DNA from 3 places in the Lentzea chajnantorensis genome. Region 3 is predicted to be linked to each of the others. Evidence: riboswitches for the same ligand, from Rfam matches in the RefSeq annotation. Region 3 holds a riboswitch; each other region holds the start of a gene.
What was found. A riboswitch is a leader RNA that binds a small molecule or an ion and turns the genes downstream of it on or off. The one in region 3 is predicted to bind glycine.
Positions count from the first base shown of each region.

Region 1: it holds a riboswitch for glycine, as region 3 does, so the genes downstream of both, gcvP (aminomethyl-transferring glycine dehydrogenase) here and gcvT (glycine cleavage system aminomethyltransferase GcvT) in region 3, are expected to answer to the same signal.
Region 2: it holds a riboswitch for glycine, as region 3 does, so the genes downstream of both, gcvH (glycine cleavage system protein GcvH) here and gcvT (glycine cleavage system aminomethyltransferase GcvT) in region 3, are expected to answer to the same signal.

Region 1 covers NZ_JBSDZT010000002.1:3,214,850-3,222,578, forward strand. The annotation lists gene ACVDFE_RS16560 (bifunctional nuclease family protein) at 401-874, shown strand; gene ACVDFE_RS16565 (MerR family transcriptional regulator) at 1,181-1,747, shown strand; glycine riboswitch at 1,846-1,941, shown strand; gene gcvP (aminomethyl-transferring glycine dehydrogenase) at 2,092-4,983, shown strand; gene ACVDFE_RS16575 (hypothetical protein) at 5,029-5,211, opposite strand; gene ACVDFE_RS16580 (class I SAM-dependent methyltransferase) at 5,224-5,829, opposite strand; gene ACVDFE_RS16585 (maleylpyruvate isomerase family mycothiol-dependent enzyme) at 5,839-6,387, opposite strand; gene ACVDFE_RS16590 (DUF3224 domain-containing protein) at 6,502-6,879, opposite strand; gene ACVDFE_RS16595 (helix-turn-helix transcriptional regulator) at 6,929-7,729, shown strand, end outside.
Region 2 covers NZ_JBSDZT010000002.1:2,114,235-2,121,963, reverse strand. The annotation lists gene ACVDFE_RS11325 (TROVE domain-containing protein) at 125-1,210, shown strand; gene ACVDFE_RS11320 (hypothetical protein) at 1,228-1,710, shown strand; gene ACVDFE_RS11315 (winged helix-turn-helix transcriptional regulator) at 1,800-2,156, shown strand; gene ACVDFE_RS11310 (L-serine ammonia-lyase) at 2,163-3,527, opposite strand; gene gcvH (glycine cleavage system protein GcvH) at 3,559-3,939, opposite strand; glycine riboswitch at 4,000-4,092, opposite strand; gene ald (alanine dehydrogenase) at 4,314-5,426, shown strand; gene ACVDFE_RS11295 (TetR/AcrR family transcriptional regulator C-terminal domain-containing protein) at 5,506-6,186, opposite strand; gene ACVDFE_RS11290 (MFS transporter) at 6,196-7,647, opposite strand.
Region 3 covers NZ_JBSDZT010000002.1:2,888,077-2,895,805, forward strand. The annotation lists gene ACVDFE_RS14945 (GNAT family N-acetyltransferase) at 24-458, opposite strand; gene ACVDFE_RS14950 (acyl-CoA dehydrogenase family protein) at 566-1,702, shown strand; gene ACVDFE_RS14955 (CaiB/BaiF CoA transferase family protein) at 1,699-2,823, shown strand; gene ACVDFE_RS14960 (hypothetical protein) at 3,160-3,339, shown strand; gene ACVDFE_RS14965 (helix-turn-helix transcriptional regulator) at 3,504-3,995, shown strand; gene ACVDFE_RS14970 (hypothetical protein) at 4,125-4,508, shown strand; gene ACVDFE_RS14975 (DUF3817 domain-containing protein) at 4,523-4,825, shown strand; glycine riboswitch at 4,871-4,962, shown strand; glycine riboswitch at 4,964-5,051, shown strand; gene gcvT (glycine cleavage system aminomethyltransferase GcvT) at 5,151-6,245, shown strand; gene glyA (serine hydroxymethyltransferase) at 6,259-7,524, shown strand.

The DNA.
Region 1 (7,729 bases), 330 kb from region 3:
GTCTGCGGGATGACGAGCGTCGGGGCGGTGCTCACGCAGCTCCGCCCCGAGTTCCACCGTGCAGTGCTGTTGCCGTCTTCTCCACTGTTTTGCGTCATTGAGCAGTTCGCCGCGCTCCGCGGGAGTTTTCCTGCGTCGAGCCCGAACGCACTCGTGCGCTGACCGCCTTTGCGCGGAACTCCTGCCGGTTCGCCGTGCTTTCCGGGAATCGGCCGGCCTCTTCCGCTCGTTGTACCCGGTGCGGGGAAGAGCGGGTTCGAGCGGCCATCGTCTTGATCACGTTCTGCCCGCAACGATTGAGCACACGGCCCGCTTGGCGGGTAGCGTCGAACGCGTGTGCCGGGGGATGCTCGGAGACGTTCCGGGTACTCCCCAACGAGTCAGAGGGAGGCGAGACCCGATGAGCGAGATGCGTGTCGTGGGCGTCCGGGTGGAGCTGCCCCAGAACCAGCCGATCCTCCTGCTGCGCGAAACCGAGGGTGAGCGGTACCTGCCGATCTGGATCGGCTCGGTCGAGGCCACCGCGATCGCGCTGGAGCAGCAGGGCGTGCGACCGGCCCGCCCGCTCACCCACGACCTGCTCAAGGACGTCATCGGGGCGCTGGGCCGCAACCTCGAACAGGTGCGGATCACCGACCTGCAGGAGGGCACGTTCTTCGCCGAGCTCGTGTTCGACGGCGACGTGCGCGTGTCCGCCCGCCCGTCCGACTCGGTGGCCCTCGCACTGCGCGTCGGCGTGCCGATCCACGCGGAGGAGTCCGTGCTGGCGGAGGCCGGTCTGATCATCCCGGACGAGCAGGAGGACGAGGTCGAGAAGTTCCGCGAGTTCCTCGACTCCGTGTCTCCCGAGGACTTCCGGGGCGCCGACACCTGAGTTCCCCCGACTGTCGCTGACCGTCTTGTTCGGACCCGGCGCCGATCGGTGGGGTGTCCCTCGATCGGACTACTTTCCGCACATCATGGCCGCTAAACAATCACTAAACGTCACCTGAACGTCCTAGTTCGGGTGACGGTGCGGACCCCCGCCTCAGGTTGGGGGCCAACACTCCCCGCGCGTCGCGTTGACCTGCCCTCGGAGCGGTCTTACCGTCGAACTCGAGTGGACGTCGCCGGTCTGCGCGAGTGGACCAGGCGGCTTGACGGCCCCGACTTTCGTGGCCGTTGGCGAGGGGAGGCAGGCGTGGTCGAGGAAGCGCCCTTGCGGGCCGAATCCGGGCAGCAGGGTGAGCTGTTCCCGGACTCCTCGCTGCCGGACGAACTCGTCGGCTACCGGGGACCCGCGGCGTGCCAGATCGCCGGGATCACCTACCGGCAGCTCGACTACTGGGCCAGGACCGGCCTGGTCGCGCCGACGGTGCGGATGGCGCACGGCTCCGGCAGCCAGCGGCTCTACTCCTTCAAGGACATCCTCGTCCTGAAGGTCGTGAAGCGGCTGCTGGACACCGGGGTCTCGCTGCAGAACATCAGGGTCGCCGTCGACCACCTGCGCCGCCGCGGCGTGCAGGACCTGGCGCGGATCACGCTCTTCTCCGACGGCACGACCGTCTACGAGTGCACCTCCCCCGAGGAGGTCGTCGACCTGCTCCAGGGCGGGCAGGGCGTGTTCGGCATCGCGGTGAGCGGTGCGATGCGGGAGATCAGCGGGACCATCCACGAGTTCCCGGCCGAACGTGCGGACGGCGTGGAGATCGCGCCGATGACCGAGGACGAGCTGACCCGCCGCCGCCGGGAGCGCGCCACCGGCTGACCCGCTGTCGCCGGCTCAGCCGGTCCCGTCGCTGAGACGTAGGTCGCGTCGGTGGGGACTGGCGGGCCTGCCTGCGGGTACTCTTCACGGGTAGTCGCTGAACTCAGGCGGGAGAGACCGGGTGCTGCACCCGGCGCCGAAGGAGCAAGTTCCTCCCCGGGAACCTCTCAGGCACCCAGGACCGCGTGAGCGAGACGCCTCTGGAAAGCGGATCTCTCGAGATCCCGCCGACGGTGAAAGCCCGCTCTCGTGGCGGGTGAACCTCTCAGGCGCCCGATGCCGGGTACGGACAGAGCGGGGAGGGCACCAGGACACGTGTGCCCGCAGCCCCCCGGAGGCGTTAGATGACGCAGGACCGCATTCCGCTCGCCGCTCTCGAGCACGGCACCCCGTTCGCGGACCGGCACGTCGGCCCGCGCCCCGCCGAGCTCGCCCGCATCCTCGACGTGATCGGTGTCGGATCGCTGGAGGAGCTGGCGCAGCACGCGGTGCCCTCGTCCATCCACGAGCGCGACCTGGTGCTGGACCTGCCGGCGCCCGCCACGGAGACCGAGGCGCTGGCCGAGCTGCGCGCGCTCGCCTCCCAGAACCGGCCGATGACCCAGATGATCGGCCTGGGCTACTACGACACCGTGACGCCGGGCGTGATCCTGCGCAACGTCCTGGAGTCGCCCGCCTGGTACACCGCGTACACGCCGTACCAGCCGGAGATCTCGCAGGGCCGCCTGGAGGCGCTGCTGAACTTCCAGACGATGGTCGGCGACCTGACCGGCCTGCCGATGGCCAACGCGTCCATGCTGGACGAGTCGACCGCCGCCGCCGAGGCCATGACCCTGGTGCGCCGCGCGGGCAGGGCGAAGTCGAACAAGTTCGTCGTGGACGCCGACACGCTGCCGCAGACGCTGGCCGTGATCGAGACCCGCGCCGAGCCGCTGGGCATCGAGGTCGTCGTCGCCGACCTGTCGCAGGGCATCGAGGGCCTGGGCCTGGGCGGTGACTTCTTCGGCGTGCTGCTGTCCTACCCCGGTGCGTCCGGTGTGGTCCGCGACCAGGCCGCGCTGGTGGAGGAGATCCACGCCGCCGGCGCGCAGGCCGTCGTCGTCGCCGACCTGCTGGCGCTGACGCTGCTGCGCCCGCCCGGTGAGATCGGCGCGGACGTCGTCGTCGGCACCACCCAGCGCTTCGGCGTGCCGATCGGCTTCGGCGGCCCGCACGCCGGCTACATGGCCGTCCGCTCCGGCCTGGAGCGCCAGCTGCCCGGCCGCCTCGTCGGCGTCTCCGTCGACGCTGACGGCTCGCTGGCCTACCGCCTGGCGCTGCAGACCCGCGAGCAGCACATCCGCCGTGAGAAGGCGACCTCGAACATCTGCACCGCGCAGGTGCTGCTCGCCGTGATCGCGTCGATGTACGCGGTCTACCACGGCCCCGAGGGCCTGCGCGCCATCGCGACCCGCGTGCACCGCCTGGCCACCGTCCTCGCGACGGGCCTGTGCGAGGCCGGTCTCGACGTCGTGCACGGCGAGTTCTTCGACACCGTGCAGGTGCGCGTCGAGGGCCGTGCCGCCGAGGTAGTCGCCAAGGCCCGCGAGCTCGGCATCAACCTGCGCCTCGTGGACGCCGACGTCGTGGCAATCGCTTGCGACGAGAAGACCACGCGCGCGCACGTCGTCGCCGTGTGGGAGGCGTTCGGCGTGACCGGGTCCGATGTGGACGCGATCGACACCGACACCGCCGACGGCATCCCGTCGGACCTGCGCCGCACCTCGGACTACCTGACCCACCCGGTGTTCCACGCGCACCGCTCCGAGACCGCGCTGCTGCGCTACCTGCGCGCACTGTCCGACAAGGACGTCGCGCTGGACCGCAGCATGATCCCGCTCGGCTCCTGCACGATGAAGCTGAACGCGACCGCGGAGATGGAGTCCATCACCTGGCCCGAGTTCTCGACGCTGCACCCGTTCGCGCCGGTCGAGGACGCGAAGGGCCTGCTGACGATCGTGTCGGACCTGGAGGCGTGGCTGGCCGAGGTCACCGGCTACGACGCCGTGTCGCTGCAGCCGAACGCCGGCTCGCAGGGCGAGTTCGCCGGCCTGCTGGCGATCCGCGCCTACCACCGCGCCAACGGCAACTCCGCCCGTGACGTCTGCCTGATCCCGTCGTCCGCGCACGGCACGAACGCCGCGTCCGCCGTCATGGCCGGCATGCGCGTCGTCGTCGTGAAGTGCGACGACAAGGGCAACATCGACATGGGCCACCTGCGCACCACGGTCGCCGAGCACGCCGACGACCTGGCCGCGATCATGATCACCTACCCGTCGACCCACGGCGTGTACGAGGACACCGTCCGCGAGGTCTGCGGCCTGGTCCACGACGCGGGCGGCCAGGTGTACGTCGACGGCGCGAACCTCAACGCGCTGATCGGCCTGGCCCGCTACGGCAAGTTCGGCTCGGACGTCTCGCACCTGAACCTGCACAAGACGTTCTGCATCCCGCACGGCGGCGGCGGCCCCGGCGTCGGCCCGATCGGCGTGAAGTCCCACCTCGCCCCGTTCCTGCCGAACCACCCGCTGCAGCCCACCGCGGGCCCCGAGACGGGCGTGGGCCCGATCTCCGCGGCCCCGTGGGGTTCCGCGTCGATCCTGCCGATCTCGTGGGCGTACGTGCGCATGATGGGCGGCGACGGCCTGCGCCGCGCGACCCTGACCGCCGTGGCCGCGGCGAACTACGTGGCGCGCCGCCTGGACGAGCACTACCCGGTCCTCTACACCGGCGAGGGCGGCTTCGTGGCCCACGAGTGCATCCTCGACCTGCGCCCGATCACCAAGGCCACCGGCGTGACGGTCGACGACGTGGCGAAGCGCCTGGCCGACTACGGCCTGCACGCCCCGACCATGTCGTTCCCGGTCGCCGGCACCCTGATGGTCGAGCCCACCGAGTCCGAGGACCTGGCCGAGATCGACCGGTTCATCGACGCCATGATCGCCATCAAGCGCGAGATCGACCGCGTCGGCGCCGGCGAGTGGCCCGTCGAGGACAACCCGCTGCGCAACGCACCGCACACCGCGGCCTGCGTGACCGTCGGCGAGTGGGACCACCCGTACACCCGCGAGGAGGCCGTGTACCCGGCCGGTACCGGTGCTCCGAAGATCTGGCCGCCGGTCCGCCGCATCGACGGCGCGAAGGGTGACCGCAACCTGGTCTGCTCCTGCCCGCCCCTCGAGGCCTACAGCAGCTGATCCACACCGCGGAGGAGGGGCGCACCCAGGGGTGCGCCCCTCCTCTCACGCTCCGACCGGACAGGTCTCGTCGCCGCAGTTCTCCTGCTCGGTGATGCCCGGCCTGGTGAGGTCGTGCTCGAACGCGAAGTGGAAGCAGTCCGGGTGCATCCGCTCGAACAGCTCGAAGTCCTCCGGGGCCAGCTCCACGGCCTCACCGCACCGCTGGCACGTCTGTTCCTCTGCCACGGTGGAATGGTCTCACCCGCGCCGGGCGAACAGCACCGCGCCGTCCTCGCCGAGCAGCCACTGCGCCTCGACCGCGAACCCGGCGTCGCGCAGCCACGCCGCCACCCGCTCCGGCCGGCGCAGGTGGACGTGCACGCGCATCGGGTGCCCGCCGTAACCCCGCGTCTTCAAGTTCGTGCGGTCGCCGACGTGGAAACCCAGCTGCAGCAGCCCGCCCGGCCGCAGCGCGTCCCGGAAGTGCCCGAGCACGACCGGGACCAGCTCGTCCGGCACGTGGATCAGCGACCACCAGGCCAGCACCCCGCCGACCCGGTCGCCGAGCGGGTCGGTCATCGACCCGACCTCGAACCGCAGCCCGGGGTGGTTCCGCCGGGCGAGCGCGACCATGGCGGGGGAGAGGTCGATCCCGAACGCGTCCGCGCCGAGCCCGTGCAGCAGCGCCGTGACGTCGCCGGGGCCGCAGCCGACGTCGGCGACGGGACCGTCCACCTCCTCGGCGAACAGCCGCAACGCCGCCCGCAGGTGCGGCATCCCGTCCAGCAGGCCGCGCGTGTAGTCGGCGTAACTGGCGGCGACCGTGTCGTAGGACTCGCGGGTGTCTGCCAGCCAGTCGGTCACGCCGGGAACCTACTCCTCGAACGGCTCCGCGCGGTGCCTTCCGGACAACGCCAGCGACGAGATCCACGTGTCCGGGTCACCGTCCCAGTCCATCGCCCTGATCTGGTCCACCGACCGCCGCCCGCCGATGGCCCGCATCAGCTCGAACGACGTCGTGCGCAGCGTCCCCTCCGGCTCGCCGTGCCCGAGCACGCGGTCGCCGTGCTCCAGCACCACCCGCAGCGCGGGCACGTCGTTCTCCCGCATCCGCTGGTCGAGCTGCTGCAACGGCCGGGTCAACGCCGCACGCACCACCTGCGGGTCCCGGTCGCCGGGCACGCCCAGCGCGGCGCGCAGGTCGTGTTCGTGCGCCACGACCTCGGCGATCAGCACCGAGCCCATGGGCGTGTCGAAGAGCGGAGCGGCCAGCTCCCGGTTCGCGTCCCACTCGGCGAAGGCGTCGTCGAGCGAGTTGCCGCGGCGGTCGCGCACCTGCCGTTCACCCCACTCGCCGGACTCGACACCGTCGAACCGGCGGTCCGCGAAGTCGCGCAGACCGCCGGCCAGGTGCGCCACCACGTCTTGACCGACCAGCCGGGGGTCGCCGCGACGGGCGTCTGCGGGTCCCGGCCGCGCACCAGCTCGGTGATGCGCTGCTGGGCGGCGTCGTAGACGGGGGCGTTGGTCATGGGCTCAGACCTCGTACTCCAGCGCGTAGGTGCCGCTGCCATCCTCCGCCCAGTCCACGGTCACCGCACCTTTCGCGCCGAGGAACCGCCCGGTGCCGTCGACGACCTCGATCGACCCCTCCACAGCGGACCGGTAGGCGCCGACGTGCCGCAGCACCAGCGTGCCCTCGTCCGTGGTGACCTCCTCGATCGCGGTCGTCCACGCCACGTCGTCGCCGTAGTACATGAGGTACCGGCAGCTGCCCGTACCGCTGATGTCGCCCGCGTACCCGAACTGGACGTGCGCCTCGGTGAGCTTGCGGCCCTCGACGTCCCGGTAGGACCGGCCGTCCCAGGTCTTCTCGTCCCAGCTCTTCACTTCGATGGTTCCGGTTGCCTTCATGGACCCCACCCTGCTGGCAGAACCTGACAGTTCGTGTCAGGTTTGTGGCATGAAGTCGAGCCGGCTCATCCAGGTGCTCCTGTTGTTGCAGTCCCGCGGCCGGATGACCGCCGACGAGCTGGCGGCCCGGCTGGAGGTCTCGCCCCGGACCATCTACCGCGACGTCGAGGCCCTCGGCGCCGCCGGCGTCCCCATCTACGCCGACCGCGGCCCGGCCGGCGGCTACCGGCTCGTCGACGGCTACCGCACCCGGCTCACGGGACTGACCTCCGGTGAGGCGCGGTCGCTGTTCCTCACCGGCCTGCCCGGTCCCGCCCAGGAGCTGGGCCTCCAGGAGTTCGCCGCCGCGGCCCAGCTCAAGCTCCTCGCCGCGCTGCCCACCGAGCTGCGCGCCAGGGCCGAGCAGATCCGGCAGCGGTTCCACCTGGACACCCCGACGTGGTTCCGCGGCGACGAACCGACCGCGCACCTCGCCACCATCGCCGACGCCGTCTGGGAGCAGCGCCGCGTCCGCATGACCTACCGGCGGTGGGGGCAGCAGACCGTCACCCGCGAGGTCGACCCGCTCGGTCTCGTCCTCAAGGCGGGCACCTGGTACTTCGTCGGCAGCCTGCGCACCTACCGGGTGTCGCGGGTGCTGGAGCTGGAGGTCCTGGACGAGACGTTCGACCGGCCGGACGACTTCGACCTCGCCGCCTTCTGGGCCGGGTGGTCCGAGGAGTTCGAGGCCCGCATGTACGGCGAACGCGTCACCGTGCGCATGACCAGTGCCGGTCTCGACAAGGCGCGGTACCTGCTCAGCGGCCACCAGGCCCGGGTCGTCGCACAGCTCGCACCGCAGCCGGGGGAG
Region 2 (7,729 bases), 770 kb from region 3:
GTCTGTACGTGCACCCGGTGCGAAACCTTTCACCGCAAATGGGGCGGTCGCGGGTTCGAATCCCGTCAGCCGGATTCCTGTCCGCTGTGCGCTCCCCCGTCTCGCCTCCCGAGGGGGAAGAGCCATGTCGAAGTTCAACGTCCTGAAGGCGCGTCCGTTCGGGAAGAGCCCCATCGGGTCGAAGCGGTCCGGCCGCACCCACGAGGGCGGCGCCGGCTACGAGCGCACCGCTCTGGGCGAGCTGTTCCTGCTGGCCGTGTCGAACATGGGCGGCGAGCAGACGTTCTACGAGAGCGGCGGCACCCGCGACGAGCGCTACGCGCAGTTGGTGCGCACGGCGGCGTTGCAGGATCCCGAGTGGACGGCGCGGATGCTGGCGTGGCTGCGCGGCGAGGCGAACATGCGGACCGCGGCACTGGTCGGCGCCGCCGAGTTCGTGAAGGCGCGGCTCGAGGCCGGTGCCGACGCGGGCGTGACGAACCGCGCGGTCGTGGCGTCGGTGCTGCAGCGCGCGGACGAGCCGGGCGAGCTGCTGGCCTACTGGACCGCGGTCCACGGCCGGGCCGTGCCGAAGCCCGTCAAGCGCGGCATCGCGGACGTGGTGCGGCGGCTCTACGACGAGCGGTCGGTGCTCAAGTGGGACAGCGAGGCGCGCGGTTTCCGCGTGGCCGACGTGCTGAACCTCGTGCACCCGTCGCCGAGCGCGGCCTGGCAGGGGGACCTGTTCCAGTACGTGCTCGACCGCCGCCGCGACCCGGACGTCACCGTTCCCGAGTCGCTGCGGACCGTCGCGGCACGGCGGGAGCTGATGGCGTGGCCGGTCGAGCAGCGCCGGGCGTTGTTCGGGCGACCGGACGCGGCGGACGTGCTGCGGCGGGCCGGGATGACGTGGGAGTCGGTGGCCGGGTGGTTGCAGGGTCCGATGACGGCGCGGGTGTGGGAGGCACTGGCACCGTCGATGGGTTTCATGGCCGCGATCCGCAACCTCAGGAATTTTGACGAGGCGGGCGTGTCGGACGAGGTCGCGGCGCAGGTCGCGGCCCGGCTGGCCGACCCCGGCCAGGTGGCGCGGTCGCGGCAGTTCCCGTTCCGCTTCCTCTCGGCGTACGAGGCGGCGCGCCGAGCCTGCGCTGGGGCCACGCGCTCGACCGGGCGCTGCAGGCGTCGCTGGGCAACCTGCCGGCGCTGCCGGGCCGGTCGCTCGTGCTGATCGACACCTCGGGGTCGATGACCTGCACGGGCTACTCGGCGCGTTCGAAGGTCACGCCGGCCAAGGCCGCGGCCGTGTTCGGCGTGGCGCTCGGGGCCAAGGGCGAGCAGGTCGACGTCCACGGGTTCGCGACCGGCGTGTTCCGCCACGAGCTGCGGCGAGGGGCGTCGGTCATCAGCGAGGTCGACCGGTTCCTGGGCAGGGTCGGTGAGGTGGGGCACGGCACCGACGTCATCGGTGCGCTGAAGAGCTCGTACCGAGGGCACGACCGGGTGTTCATCATCTCGGACATGCAGACGGTCGCCGGGCCGGGCGGTGCCGGGGTCGACGACGTCGTGCCGCGGCACGTGCCGGTCTACGGGTTCAACCTGGGCGGGTACCGGCAGGGGGCGTTCGCGTCGGGCACGGGGAACCGGCACGAGTTCGGTGGCCTGACGGACGCGACGTTCCGCGCGGTTCCGCTGATCGAGGCGGGGCGCGACGCCGACTGGCCGTTCTGAGCCGGCAGGCCCGCACACGCGCTGTGTGCGGGCCTGCCGTCCGAGCGAGCACTAACTTTTCGTAAGTGCAATGGGGTACCCTCGCGGACATGGAGTTCACCGTGTTCGCGAAGGCGTGCCCGTCACGTCCCACGCTGGAGCACGTCACCGGCCGGTGGGGCAGCCTGACGCTGAGCGCGCTGGTCGACGGGTCGCTGCGGTTCAACGAGCTGCGCCGCCGGGTCGACGGCGTCAGCGAGAAGATGCTGTCCCAGACGTTGCACGCGCTGGAGCGCGACGGGCTCGTGCACCGCGACGCGCAGCCGACGAACCCGCCGCGGGTCGACTACAGCCTCACGCCGCTCGGGCGCGAGACGGCGGAGAAGCTGATGGCGTTGATCGTGCTGCTGGAGTCGCGGATGCCGGACGTGATCGAGGCCCAGCGCCGGTACGACGCCAGGCCCTGACCGGCCTCAGCACTCGATGACGTTGACGGCGAGACCGCCGCGCGCCGTCTCCTTGTACTTCACCGACATGTCCTTGCCGGTGTCCCGCATGGTCTTGATGACCTTGTCCAGCGACACGAAGTGCGAGCCGTCGCCGCGCAACGCCATGCGCACCGCGGTGATCGCCTTGACGGACGCGACGGCGTTGCGTTCGATGCACGGGATCTGCACCAGGCCGCCGATCGGGTCGCACGTGAGGCCGAGGTTGTGCTCCATGGCGATCTCGGCGGCGTTCTCGACCTGCTCCGGGGTGCCGCCGAGGACCTCGGCGAGACCACCGGCGGCCATCGAGCACGCGGAGCCGACCTCGCCCTGGCAGCCGACCTCGGCGCCGGAGATCGAGGCGTTCTCCTTGAACAGCACGCCGATGGCGCCTGCGGTGAGCAGGAACCTCACCACGCCGTCGTCGTTCGCACCGGGCACGAACCTGGTGTAGTAGTGCAGGACCGCGGGCACGATGCCGGCCGCGCCGTTCGTCGGTGCGGTGACGACCCGGCCGCCGGCCGCGTTCTCCTCGTTGACGGCCAGCGCGAAGAGCGTGACCCAGTCCATGACGCGCAGCGGGTCGGTGACGAAGTGCTCGCCCTCCAGCCGTTTGCGCATCTCGGCGGCGCGGCGGCGGACCTTGAGACCGCCGGGCAGGATGCCCTGCTCGGTGCAGCCGCGTTCGACGCACTCCTGCATCACGTGCCAGATGTGCAGGAGCCCGGCCCGCACCTCCTCCTCCGAGCGCCACGACAGCTCGTTGGCCATCATGATCTCGCTGATCGACAGGCCGGTCTCTCGGCAGCGCGCGAGCAGCTCGTCGCCGGTCAGGAACGGGTGCGGCAGCGGGGTCGAGTCGGGTTTGATGCGGTCGCTGCCGGACGCGTTCTCGTCGACGACGAAGCCGCCGCCGATCGAGTAGTAGACGGCGTGCTCGACCGGCTCGTCACCGCGGAACGCCTCGAAGCTCATGCCGTTGGGGTGCAACGGGAGCGACTTGCGGCGGTGCATGACGAGGTCGCGGTCGTGCGCGAAGCCGATCTCGTGCGTGCCGCCGAGCCGCAGCCGTCCACTCGCGACGATCTTCTCGACGCGGTGGGCGGCGGCCGCGGGGTCCACCTCCTCCGGGAGGTTGCCCTCCAGGCCGAGGAACACGGCCTTGGGGCTGCCGTGGCCGTGCCCGGTGGCGCCGAGCGAGCCGAACAGCTCGACGTGCACGCGGTCCACTTCGGACGCGCGGGCGCCGAGCTTCTCGACGAACATGGCGGCGGCGCGCATCGGGCCGACGGTGTGCGAGCTGGACGGCCCGATGCCGACGGAGAACAGGTCGAAAACGCTGATCGCCACTGATCAGTCCTTCGTGGTGGGTGCGAGCGGGTCAGTCCGAGGTGAGCTCGGCGTACTTGGCCGCGGTGAGCAGGTCCTCCGCGGAGTCCACGCGCACCTTGAACAGCCAGCCGGCGCCGTACGGGTCGGTGTTGATGATCGCCGGGTCGTCGACGACGGCGGTGTTGACCTCGAGGACCTCGCCGGTGACCGGGGAGAACAGGTCGCTGACGGACTTGGTGGACTCCAGCTCACCGCAGACCTGGTTGGAGACGACCTCGGCCCCGACCTCGGGGAGCTGGACGAAGACGATGTCACCCAGCGCGTCCGCGGCGTACTCGGTGATCCCGCAGGTCAACGGGTCCTGGGTGCCCGGCGTCCAGTCGACCCACTCGTGTTCGGCGGTGTAGAGCAGGTTCTCGGGGAACTCCACGGCGACTCCTCTGGCAGATGACGGGCAGGAAACGTGCGCCCCTCCGCCGTGCAGAGTTGCCTACCCCGAGTGGTCTTGCTGCCTGAGAGTGTGCGGGAGCTTGCCCCTTCGGCGCCCCGACCAGCTCGTCGAGGTCTCTCCCACCCGGGTTCTGGTGCCCATCAGGGGCACCGCGGCCGTTATTCAGTTCCGGTGGGAACGCTATGTGGGCCCGCCACCGGGTGTCAACGCGGGACCGGTACAGGCGTGGCGCAGGTCGCTTTGTCCCAGCAGCACAACCGGCCTGGTCCCGAACAGTGCGACCCGCACAGTGACATGACCTCCCGGCTGCCCCACATTGTGAGATAGCAGCCAGCCGAAACGGAGGAGTCATCGTGCGGATCGCCGTTCCTCGCGAGATCAAGAACCACGAGTACCGCGTCGCCCTCACGCCGGCCGGGGCCCACGAGCTGACCAGCCGGGGCCACGACGTGTACGTCGAGCAGGGCGCCGGTCTGGGCTCCGCGATCACCGACGAGGAGTACCTCGCCGCGGGTGCGAAGGTCCTCCCGACCGCCGACGACGTCTGGGCCGAGGGCGACCTGGTCCTCAAGGTCAAGGAGCCGATCGCGGAGGAGTACCCCCGCCTGCGCTCCGGCCAGACCCTCTTCACCTACCTGCACCTCGCCGCCGACAAGCCGCTGACCGAGGCCCTGCTGGCCTCCGGCACCACGGCCATCGCCTACGAGACGGTGCAGCTGCCGAACCGCTCGCTGCCGCTGCTCGCCCCGATGTCCGAGGTCGCGGGCCGCCTCGCCCCGCAGGTGGGCGCGTTCAGCCTGATGAAGCCCTCCGGTGGCCGCGGCGTGCTGCCCGGCGGCGTCCCCGGTGTCGCCCCGGCCCGCGTTGTCGTGATCGGCGGCGGTGTGGCCGGTGTCAACGCCGCCACCATCGCCGTCGGCATGGGCGCCGACGTGCAGATCCTCGACACCAACGTCGACCGCCTGCGCCAGGTCGACGCCCAGTTCCAGGGCCGCCTGCGCACGCTCGCGTCCAACTCGTTCGCGATCGAGCAGGCCGTCCGCGAGGCCGACCTGGTCATCGGCGCCGTCCTGGTGCCGGGTGCCGCGGCCCCGAAGCTCGTCTCGAACGCGCTGGTCGCGGAGATGAAGCCGGGTTCGGTGCTCGTCGACATCGCCATCGACCAGGGCGGCTGCTTCGAGGACTCGCGCGCCACCACGCACGCCGAGCCGACCTACGAGGTCCACAACTCGGTGTTCTACTGCGTCGCCAACATGCCCGGCGCCGTCCCCCGCACCTCCACCTACGCGCTCACCAACGTGACGCTGCCCTACGCGGTCGCGCTGGCCGGCAAGGGCTGGGAGAAGGCGCTGAAGGACGACCGTTCGCTCGCCCTGGGCCTCAACGCGCACGCCGGTCAGCTGACCAACGGCCCGGTGGCCGAGGCGACCGGCCTGGTGCACACGCCGCTGGAGTCCGTGGTCTGAGAGCCAGTCGGATGGAGGAGCCCCCGCACGCGGAGCACGCTGCGGGGGTTTCGCCTTTCACGGGCGCGCCTCCTCGCGGTCACCGCAGCGCGGCCACCCGCGCCTTGACCCCGTCGATCACGCAGTCCAGCCCGAACTCGAACTGCCCCTCCAGCGACCACAGCTCCTGCTGGTCCAGCATCTCGACGTAGCGGGGGTGCTTCTCCCGGTACAGGTCCGCGATCCGGCCGAGGTCCGGTGGCGGTTCGTCGTGGCCGCCGCGGCTGCGGAAGTTCGCCTCCGCCGTCGTGTACCCGACGACGAAGCTCGACACCGCCGACATCGCCTGCGACGCCTGGACCATCGTCAGGCCGGCCGCCCGCATGGGTTCGAGCATCGCGTCGGCCATGGCGACGGCGTTGGGACCGATGGTGGTGAACTCGCCGATGCCGCGCACCCACCACGGGTGTGCGAGCGCAAGACGGCGGAACGCGTGCATCATCTCGCGCAGCGCGGGTTCCCACGCGGCGCCGGGAGCCGGGCGCGGGAACTCGCCGTAGATCTCGTCGAGGCACAGCTCGATGAGCGCGTCCTTGGTGGGCACGTGCCAGTACAGCGACATCGGGGCCGCGCCCAGCTCGGCGGCGAGCTTGCGCATGGACAGCTTCGCCAGGCCGTGCTCGTCCAGCACCTCCATCGCCTTGCGGACGATGGCCTCCCGGCTCAGGCCGAGGTGCTGGCCGCTCGCCGGCCTGGGTTTGCCGAACCACACGCTGTCCACGGCTCGATACTAGGCACGCCGCAGCAGCACGCTCGCCACAACACCTCCCAGGAACACGGACACGGCGCCGGCCACCAGGCTGACGCTCATGCCCGACGAGAACGCCTCGCGCACCACGGTCAGGTCCGCGCCGCTGTGCAGCGCCTCCGACAGCGACCGTCCCGGCACGCCGTCGGGCAGCGCGGCGACGAACCGCGCGGACAGCAGCGCGCCGAGGATCGCGATGCCGAACGACGAGCCCAGCTCGGTCAGCGTGGACGACAGGCCGGAGGCGATGCCGGCGCGTTCCGGCGGGATCGCGCCCATCAGCGCGTTGACGGCAACCGGTTGGGCCACACCGACACCGACGCCGATCAGCACCAGCCCGGCCAGCGTCGGCGGGTAGGTGGTGCCGATCGAGAGCAGCACCACGCCGCCCGCGACGACCGTCATGCCGAGCAGCATCGCCTTGGCTGCACCCAGTTTCAGCACGAGCTGACCGAGGGTGTTGCTGGTGACGAGCAACGCGATCGCCATCGGCGCGACGCGCAGACCTGCCTCCAGCGGGCTGTAGCCGAGCACGCCCTGGAGGTGTTGCGTCAGCAGGAAGAGCGAGCCGGCCATGCCGAACGCCGCCAGCACGCCCGACGCCACGGCACCGGTGAACCGGCGGTCGGCGAAGAACCCGAGGTCGAGCATCGGGTCGGTGGTGCGCCGCTCCCACCACGCGAACACGGCCATCGCGACCAGCCCCAGCGCGAGCGGCACGCCGAACTGCGGCGAGCCGAACCCGTTCTCCGGCACCGAGATCACCGCGTACACGAGCGAGACCATGCCGATGATCGACAGGACCGAGCCGAGCACGTCCGGCCTGCGCACGGCCGGGTCCTTCGACTCCGGCACCAGGAACGCCACCGCCGCGATCGCGAGCAGCGCCACCGGCACGTTGATCAGGAACACCGAGCCCCACCAGAAGTGCTTGATCAGCGCGCCGCCGATCACCGGACCGGCCGCGAAGCCGAGGCTGGTGACCGCTGCCCAGATGCCGATGGCCTTCGGGCGTTCCTCCTCGTCGAACAGCTGCATCAGCACGGCCAGCGTGCCGGGCATCAGCAACGCCGCCCCGACGCCCATGAACCCCCGCGCCGCGATCAGCGCCTCGGACGAGCCCGCGCAGGCCGCCACGGCACTGCCCGCGCCGAACAGCGCCAGCCCTCCCAGCAACGCCCGCTTGCGGCCGAACCGGTCGCTCAGCGAGCCGGTCGTGAGCAGCAGGCCCGCCAGCGCCAGCGAGTAGGCGTTGATCATCCACTGGATGTCGGCGGTGCTCGCGCCCAGACCGGTGGAGATGGACGGGATCGCCACGTTCAGCACGGTGTTGTCCAGCACCACGACCATCACGGACAGGCAGAGCACGCCGAGCACGGCCCAGCGCTGCGGATGTGGCTGCACGCCGACGGTTTCTGTCGTGGTCGCACTCATGAAAACCTCCCCCTTACGGTGTACGAGCAACTTACAGCGTACGAGACCGCAGGGCGCAAGGGGGTTTTTCTGAACAAGAGGG
Region 3 (7,729 bases):
CCATGACCGTGGAGGGTGACCGATTAGCTCAGGAGGAGCTCCATGTGCTCGGGTTCGTCGCAGTCGATGAACCCGAGCCTCCCGTAAAGCCTGCGTGCGGGCAGGTTGTCCTCGTACACGCGCAGCCGCACGACCTTCCAGCCCTCGTCCGCAGCCCACGCCAGCACGCCGTCCACCAGCGCCTCCCCGACGCCGCGGCCGCGGTGGGAGCCCCTGACCCACATCGAGCAGAGGTGCAGGCCGGTGGGCTTCGGCGTGGCACCGACCAGCCCGACCGGCTCCGGGGCGAACGCGATGAGCCTCAGCCCCCGCTCGACGGCCTCCCGCCAGTCGTCCTCGGTGAACGCCTGCTCGTGAGCCAGCGCCGACCCGAAGCCGCCGGGGTCGGTGGCCAGCGCCTCCAGCCGCACGTCACGCCACACCCACCAGTCGTCCTGGCTGACCCGGTGAATCCGCACACCGGGCAGTCTGACCGACCGAGGTGGTTTTTTCGCTCAGTTTTTCGGGTGACGGGCAGGCGCGGCGGTCATGGCGTCGGCCACCCGCCGGTGGTTTCGTTGACCGCATGGCAGAGCGTCGATCGCGGTGGATGGACAGCGACCTGGACCAGTTGCGCCAGCTCGCGCGCACGTTCATGGAGAAGGAGGTCGTGCCGCACCAGGAGCGCTTCGCCGAGCAGAAGCAGGTCGACCGCGACCTGTGGACCAAGGCGGGCGAGCTCGGGTTGCTGTGCCTGAGCATCCCCGAGGAGTACGGCGGCGGTGGCGGCACGTTCGCACACGAGGCCGTTCTGCTCGAAGAACAGGCACGTGCCGGCGACAGCTCGTGGGGCAACAGCGTCCACAGCGGCATCGTGGCCCACTACCTCAACTCCTACGGCACCGAAGAGCAGAAGCACCGCTGGCTGCCCAAGCTCGCGTCCGGCGAGTACGTCGGCGCGATCGCGATGTCGGAACCCGGCGCGGGCTCGGACCTGCAGTCCATCCGCACGAAGGCGATCCGCGACGGCGACGAGTACGTCATCAACGGCTCCAAGACCTTCATCACCAACGGCGTGCACGCCGACCTCGTGGTCGTCGTCGCGAAGACCGACCCCGGTCAGGGCGCGCAGGGCATCTCGCTGCTCGTGGTCGAGCACGACATCCGGCGCGGCCGCGTGCTCGACAAGGTCGGCATGAAGGGCCAGGACACCGCCGAGCTGTTCTTCGACGACGTCCGGGTGCCCGCGGAGAACCTGCTGGGCGGCCAGGAGGGCATGGGCTTCGTCCAGCTCATGCAGCAGCTGCCGCAGGAACGCCTCATCATCGGCGTCGCCTCGATCGCGGGCATCGAGGCCGCCGTCGACGTGACGCTGAAGTACGTGAAGGAGCGCACGGCGTTCGGCAAGGAGCTGATCAAGTTCCAGAACACCCGCTTCAAGCTCGCCGAGTGCGCCACCGAGGCGGCCGTGACCAGGGCGTTCATCGACGAGTGCGTCGAGAAGCACCTCAAGGGCGAGCTCGACGTGCCGACCGCCGCTATGGCGAAGTACTGGGCGAGCGACCGGCTGAGCCGCGTCGTCGACGAGTGCCTGCAGCTCTTCGGCGGCTACGGCTACATGAACGAGTACCCGATCTCCCGCGCCTGGACCGACGCCCGCGTGCAGCGGATCTACGGCGGCACGAACGAGATCATGAAGGAAATCATCGCGAGGTCGCTGTGAGCGGGCCGCTCGCGGGGCTGAAGGTCGTCGAGCTCGCGGGCCTCGCGCCCGCGCCGTTCGGCTGCATGGTGCTCGCCGACCTCGGCGCGGACGTGGTCCAGGTGCACAAACCGGGCGCCCACCCGGCGGTCCCCGGTGACTTCCTCGGCCGCAACCGGCGCTCGATCGCGGTCGACACCCGCACGCCCGAGGGCGCCGAGCTGGTGCTGACCCTGGTCGAACGCTCGGACGTGCTGGTCGAGGGCTTCCGGCCGGGCGTCACCGAACGGCTCGGCATCGGGCCCGCGCAGTGCCTGGCCCGCAACCCGCGCCTCATCTACGGGCGCATGACCGGGTGGGGCCAGGACGGGCCGCTGGCCGACCGGGCCGGGCACGACATCAACTACATCGCCGTCGCGGGCGCGCTGGAACCGCTCGGCCGGGCCGGCGGGCCACCGTCGTTCCCCATCAACCTCCTGGGTGACTTCGGCGGGGGAGGGCTGCTGCTGGCCCTCGGCGTGCTCGCCGCGCTGTACGAGAGGGAGCGGTCCGGGCGCGGCCAGGTCGTGGACGCGGCCATGGTCGACGGTGCCGCGCTGCTCACCACGTTCCTGCACGGCATGCGCAACGCGGGCATGTGGTCCGGTGGCCGCGGCGAGAACATGCTCGACGGCGGGGTGCCGTTCTACGACGTCTACGAGGCCGCGGACGGCAGGTACGTGGCCATCGGCGCGCTGGAGGAGAAGTTCTACGCCGACCTGGTGCGCGTGCTGGGGCTGGCGGACGCACCGTCGCGCAACGACCCGGCCCGGTGGCCTGAGCTGCGCGAACACATCGCGGCGGCGGTCAGGACCCGCACCAGGGACGAGTGGGCCGACCTCGCGCGGGACACGGACGCCTGCCTGGCGCCGGTGCTGACCCCGGCCGAGGCGGCGGAGCACCCGTTCACCGCGGAGCGCGCCACCTTCGTGGACGTCGCCGGTGTGCGGCACCCGGCGCCGGCGCCCCGGTTCGACCGGACCCCGGCGGCGGTTCCGACCCCTCCGGTGCCGGTCGGGGCGAACACCGCGGAAGTGCTCGCGAACATGGGTGTGGCGGAAGACCGAATTGCGGAACTGCGGCGGGCTGGAGCAATTGCGTGAACGGTCGGAGGCGCATTAATGACGACACCACGCCGTGACGGAGCGTGATGCCGGGCATTCGGCATCCGGGTGAGGCCGGTGCACCTGTGTCTTGTCCAAGCTGTGGGATTCGAGGGTCCTCGCGCTCACCTCGTGCCCAGGACATCGGCGCTGGAAACCGGCGGCTTTAGCCGCCATTCGGGTGACAACAGGCCCGGTGCAGACGTGCGGTGGCGGTGGATCCGCCGCCCTGCCTGGCGTGGTGGTTGTTCATCGCACGGGTGAATGAGGGAGCATGTCGGGTGACACGGGCGGTTCGCCGCCCCACCTGTGAGCGACATGGACGGAGAGGGACCTGTGAACCTCAAGAAGGTGCTGGTGCTGGCGGGCGTCGCGCTGGTGCTGTTCCTCCTGATCACCCAGCCGGAAGAGTCCGCGTCGGGGGTCCAGACGGCCCTCGGCTGGCTGCGCGAGGGTGCGGAGTCGATCATCACCTTCGTCAGGAGCCTCTTCGGGACGGCCACCCCCGTCGCCTAGTGACCCTCGGTGATCCTCGGCCCTCCGCGTTGAGCCGGACGGGTGGAATGAGGCCAATCACGCACTGGTAACGGGTGTTCTGGCGATTCAGGGTCTGGCGATTGTCAGACCTACCGAATACCTTCCGCTGCAATGGCCGATCCCCGACCGACGAGGAGGCATGGATGGTCGAGGACTCCGGGGTCCACGAGCTGTTGCAGCAGTGGGCGGCTGAACGGTCTGACGACGCAGAGATGCAGGAGGTGAACCGGATCAAGAACGCGTGGCTCGCGGAGGCTCCCCCCTCGGCGCCCGGCATCCCCGTGCAGCGGGGAGGCAGGAGTGGGCCGCGTGGCTTGGTCAAGGTCGACTCGGCGGATCCGGCCTACGTGGCCGCGATGCGCAAGCGGGCGCCGGAGGCACCCGAGGCACTGCTCGCCGCCGCGGCGAGCTACTGGCAGCTGGTGGGCGACGTCGCCGAGGCCGAGCAGTGGTGGGACGCGGGCATCAGCCCGCTGGACCAGCGCGCGCTCGACTACCGCGCCGCCGGCCTCACGCCTGCCGACCTCGGAAGGCGCCTGGGACCGATGACGGTTCTCCAGCACCTCCGCCGCGGTTCGGCCGCGGCCTGGTGCGTTGCTCGTCTGCAGAGGCAGCGCCGGGACGGCGTGGCGTAGGAGAAGCGGGCTGTCGAGGCATCGGCAGCCCCGAAGTTCACTCGCAAACGGGCACGCGCGCTCCCGTGGCGCGCTACCCCTCACGGGTGGCCTCCTGACAGGAGGCCTCACCCCAGTAGTGTGGAGGTCGTGCGCGGCCTCCTTACTCCCCAGCGTGTGCTGATCGCGCTCGCCTGTCTGGCGGCGCTGGTCCTCTGCTGCGGGCTCGCGTGGTGGCAGTGGCAGCGCTTCGAGTCCGCGAGCGGCACGTTCCAGAACCTCGGGTACGTGCTCCAGTGGCCGCTCTTCGGCCTCTTCCCCCTCTTCATGGTGTGGCGGTTCCGCCGTCTCGCGCGCCAGCGCCGTGACGAGGCTCTCTCCGCACCGGAGCCGGTTGCACCCCCCGTCGCACCGGTGACTACCGTTGACGCCGTCAAACCCGCGCCTGTCGAGCACTTCGACGACGAAGAAGACGCGGAGCTCGCGGCCTACAACCGCATGCTCGCGGACCTCAACGCGCGGGACGGTCGTTGAGCGAAGGCGGGCAGATGAAGGGTGCGTTGACCCGGTTCCGGGTCATGGCTTACGTGGTCGGTGTCTTCCTGCTGCTGCTGGTCGTGGCGATGGTGCTGAAGTACGCCGCCGGCATGGACCAGGCGATGAAGGTCGTCGGCCCGATCCACGGGTTCCTCTACGCCATCTACCTGGTGCTTTCGGTCGACCTGGCGCTGAAGCTGCGCTGGTCCATCAAGGGCACCGCGCTCGTGCTGGTCGCGGGGACGATCCCGTTCCTGTCGTTCTGGGCGGAGCGCAAGGTGGTGGAGAAGACTGCTCAGGGCGTGCCGCTGTGACGTTCGGCCTGCTAGCGTCTGGGGCAACCAACTGAACACGGCCGTCGATGTCGCGCGGGAGAAGCTCCCTTCAGCGGGAGCGCCGAAGGAGCAACTCCTCCCCGGAATCTCTCAGGCACAGATACCGCACGACGAAGGCAACTCTGGAAAGCAGGCTCATCAGGAGCCTCGCCCACGGTGCAAGTCGCTCCGGCGACGAAGCTCTCAGGCTCATGACAGAGGGGGAGGCTCGCTCTGGTGAGGAGTCTCCGGTGGACCGTGTCATTCTTCTGTTGCCTCAGCCGGCCTGGCCCGGCTCTTCGGCGCACCCTGGAGGAGCGTTCTGATGTCCCGCCTCACGCCACTGAACGCTGAGCACGAGTCGCTCGGCGCGATGTTCACCGACTTCGCGGGCTGGAAGATGCCGCTGCGCTACTCCAGCGAGCTGGCCGAGCACCACGCCGTGCGCACCACCGCCGGCCTGTTCGACCTCACGCACATGGGTGAGATCGTGCTGACCGGGCCGCAGGCCGGTGCCGCACTCGACTACGCGCTGGTCGGCCACATCTCCGCGCTCGCGGTCGGCAAGGCCCGCTACACGATGATCACCCAGGCCGACGGCGGCGTGGTCGACGACCTGATCGTCTACCGGCTGGGCGACGAGGAGTTCATGGTCGTCGCCAACGCCTCGAACGCCGCCGTGGTCGCCGAGGCGCTCGTCGAGCGGGCCGCCGGTTTCGACACCGCCGTCACGGACAGGTCCACGGACTACGCGTTGATCGCGATCCAGGGTCCGAAGTCGGTGGAGGTCCTCGCCGGACTGACCGACACCGACCTGTCGACGGTGAAGTACTACGCCTCCTACCCCTCGAAGGTGGCCGGAGTGGACGCGCTGCTCGCGCGCACCGGCTACACCGGCGAGGAGGGCTTCGAGCTGTTCGTCGCGCCCGACGACGCCGCCGCAGTGTGGACGGCGCTGCTGGAGGCCGGGCAGCCGCACGAGCTCAAGCCGTGCGGTCTCGGCTGCCGTGACACGTTGCGCCTGGAAGCCGGGATGCCGTTGTACGGCAACGAGCTGACCACCTCGCTCACCCCGTACCACGCGGGTCTCGGCCGGGTCGTGAAGCTCGACAAGCCGGGCGACTTCGTCGGCCGCGAGGCGCTGGCCGAGGTGTCCGAGTCCGATGTGGACTCCGTGCTGGTCGGCCTGAAGACCCCCGAGCGCCGCGCGCCCCGCCACGGTTACGCCGTGCTGAACGGCGACGAGGTCGTCGGCGAGGTGACCTCGGGCGCGCTGTCGCCGACCCTGGGCTACTCGGTGGCGATGGCCTACGTGAACCGGGCGAGCTCCGCGCCCGGCACCCCTCTGCTGGTGGACGTCCGCGGCAAGAAGCAGCCGGTCGAGGTCGTCGCACTTCCGTTCTACAAGCGCGCCAAGTAGGGAGATCCTCCAGATGTCCGACCAGTTCAACGCCTCCCTCGCGGAGTACGACCCCGAGGTCGCGCAGGCCGTTGCGGCCGAGCTGGCGCGCCAGCAGGGCACCCTCGAGATGATCGCCTCGGAGAACTTCACGCCGGTCTCGGTGCTGCAGGCCCAGGGTTCGGTGCTGACCAACAAGTACGCGGAGGGCTACCCCGGCCGCCGCTACTACGGTGGCTGCGAGCACGTCGACGTCGTCGAGCGCCTCGCCATCGAGCGCATCAAGTCGCTCTTCGGCGCCGGTTTCGCCAACGTCCAGCCGCACTCCGGCGCCCAGGCCAACGCCGCCGCGATGTTCGCGCTGCTGCAGCCCGGCGACACGATCCTCGGCCTGGACCTCGCGCACGGCGGTCACCTGACCCACGGCATGCGCATCAACTTCTCCGGCAAGCTCTACAACGTCGTGCCGTACCACGTCTCCGACGGTGACGGCCGCGTCGACATGGCCGAGGTCGAGCGCCTCGCCACCGAGCACCGCCCGAAGCTGATCGTCGCCGGCTGGTCCGCCTACCCGCGCCAGCTGGACTTCGCCGAGTTCCGCCGCATCGCGGACTCGGTCGAGGCCTACCTGATGGTCGACATGGCGCACTTCGCGGGCCTCGTGGCCGCGGGCCTGCACCCCTCGCCCGTCCCGCACGCCCACGTCACGACCACGACGACGCACAAGACCCTCGGCGGTCCGCGCGGCGGCGTGATCCTGTCGAACGACGCCGACATCGCCAAGAAGATCAACTCGGCGGTGTTCCCCGGCCAGCAGGGCGGTCCGCTGGAGCACGTGATCGCCGCCAAGGCCGTGGCGTTCAAGCACGCCGCGTCGGAGGAGTTCGCCGACCGCCAGCGCCGCACCCTCGACGGCGCCCGCATCCTCGCCGACCGCCTCTCGCAGCCCGACGTCGCGCAGGCCGGCGTGAAGGTGCTGACCGGCGGCACGGACGTGCACCTGGTCCTGGTCGACCTGGTCAACTCCGAGCTGGACGGCAAGCAGGCCGAGGACGTGCTGCACCGGATCGGCATCACGGTCAACCGCAACGCGGTCCCCAACGACCCGCGCCCGCCGATGGTCACCTCGGGTCTGCGCATCGGCACCCCGGCACTGGCCACCCGCGGCTTCGGCGAGGTGGACTTCACCGAGGTCGCCGACGTGATCGCCGAGGCCCTCAAGCCGGGCGCCGCGATCGACGAGCTGCGCGCCCGCGTCGAGGTGCTGGCCGCGAAGCACCCGCTGTACTCCACGCTCTAACCCTGTGGCAACGAAGGGGCGGCACCGGACCTCCGGCGCCACCCCTTCTCCGCCTGTTCGAACGTCACGCGGGGGCCCCGCGTTTCCCTGTGGGGAACGCGGGGCCCCCGCGTGACGTGAAAGAGCACTCGATCGGGTGAGAGCGGAACGACGGGAACCCCGGCCCCTTCCCCGGGGCCGGGGTTTCGCGTGTCAGGGTGTTGTG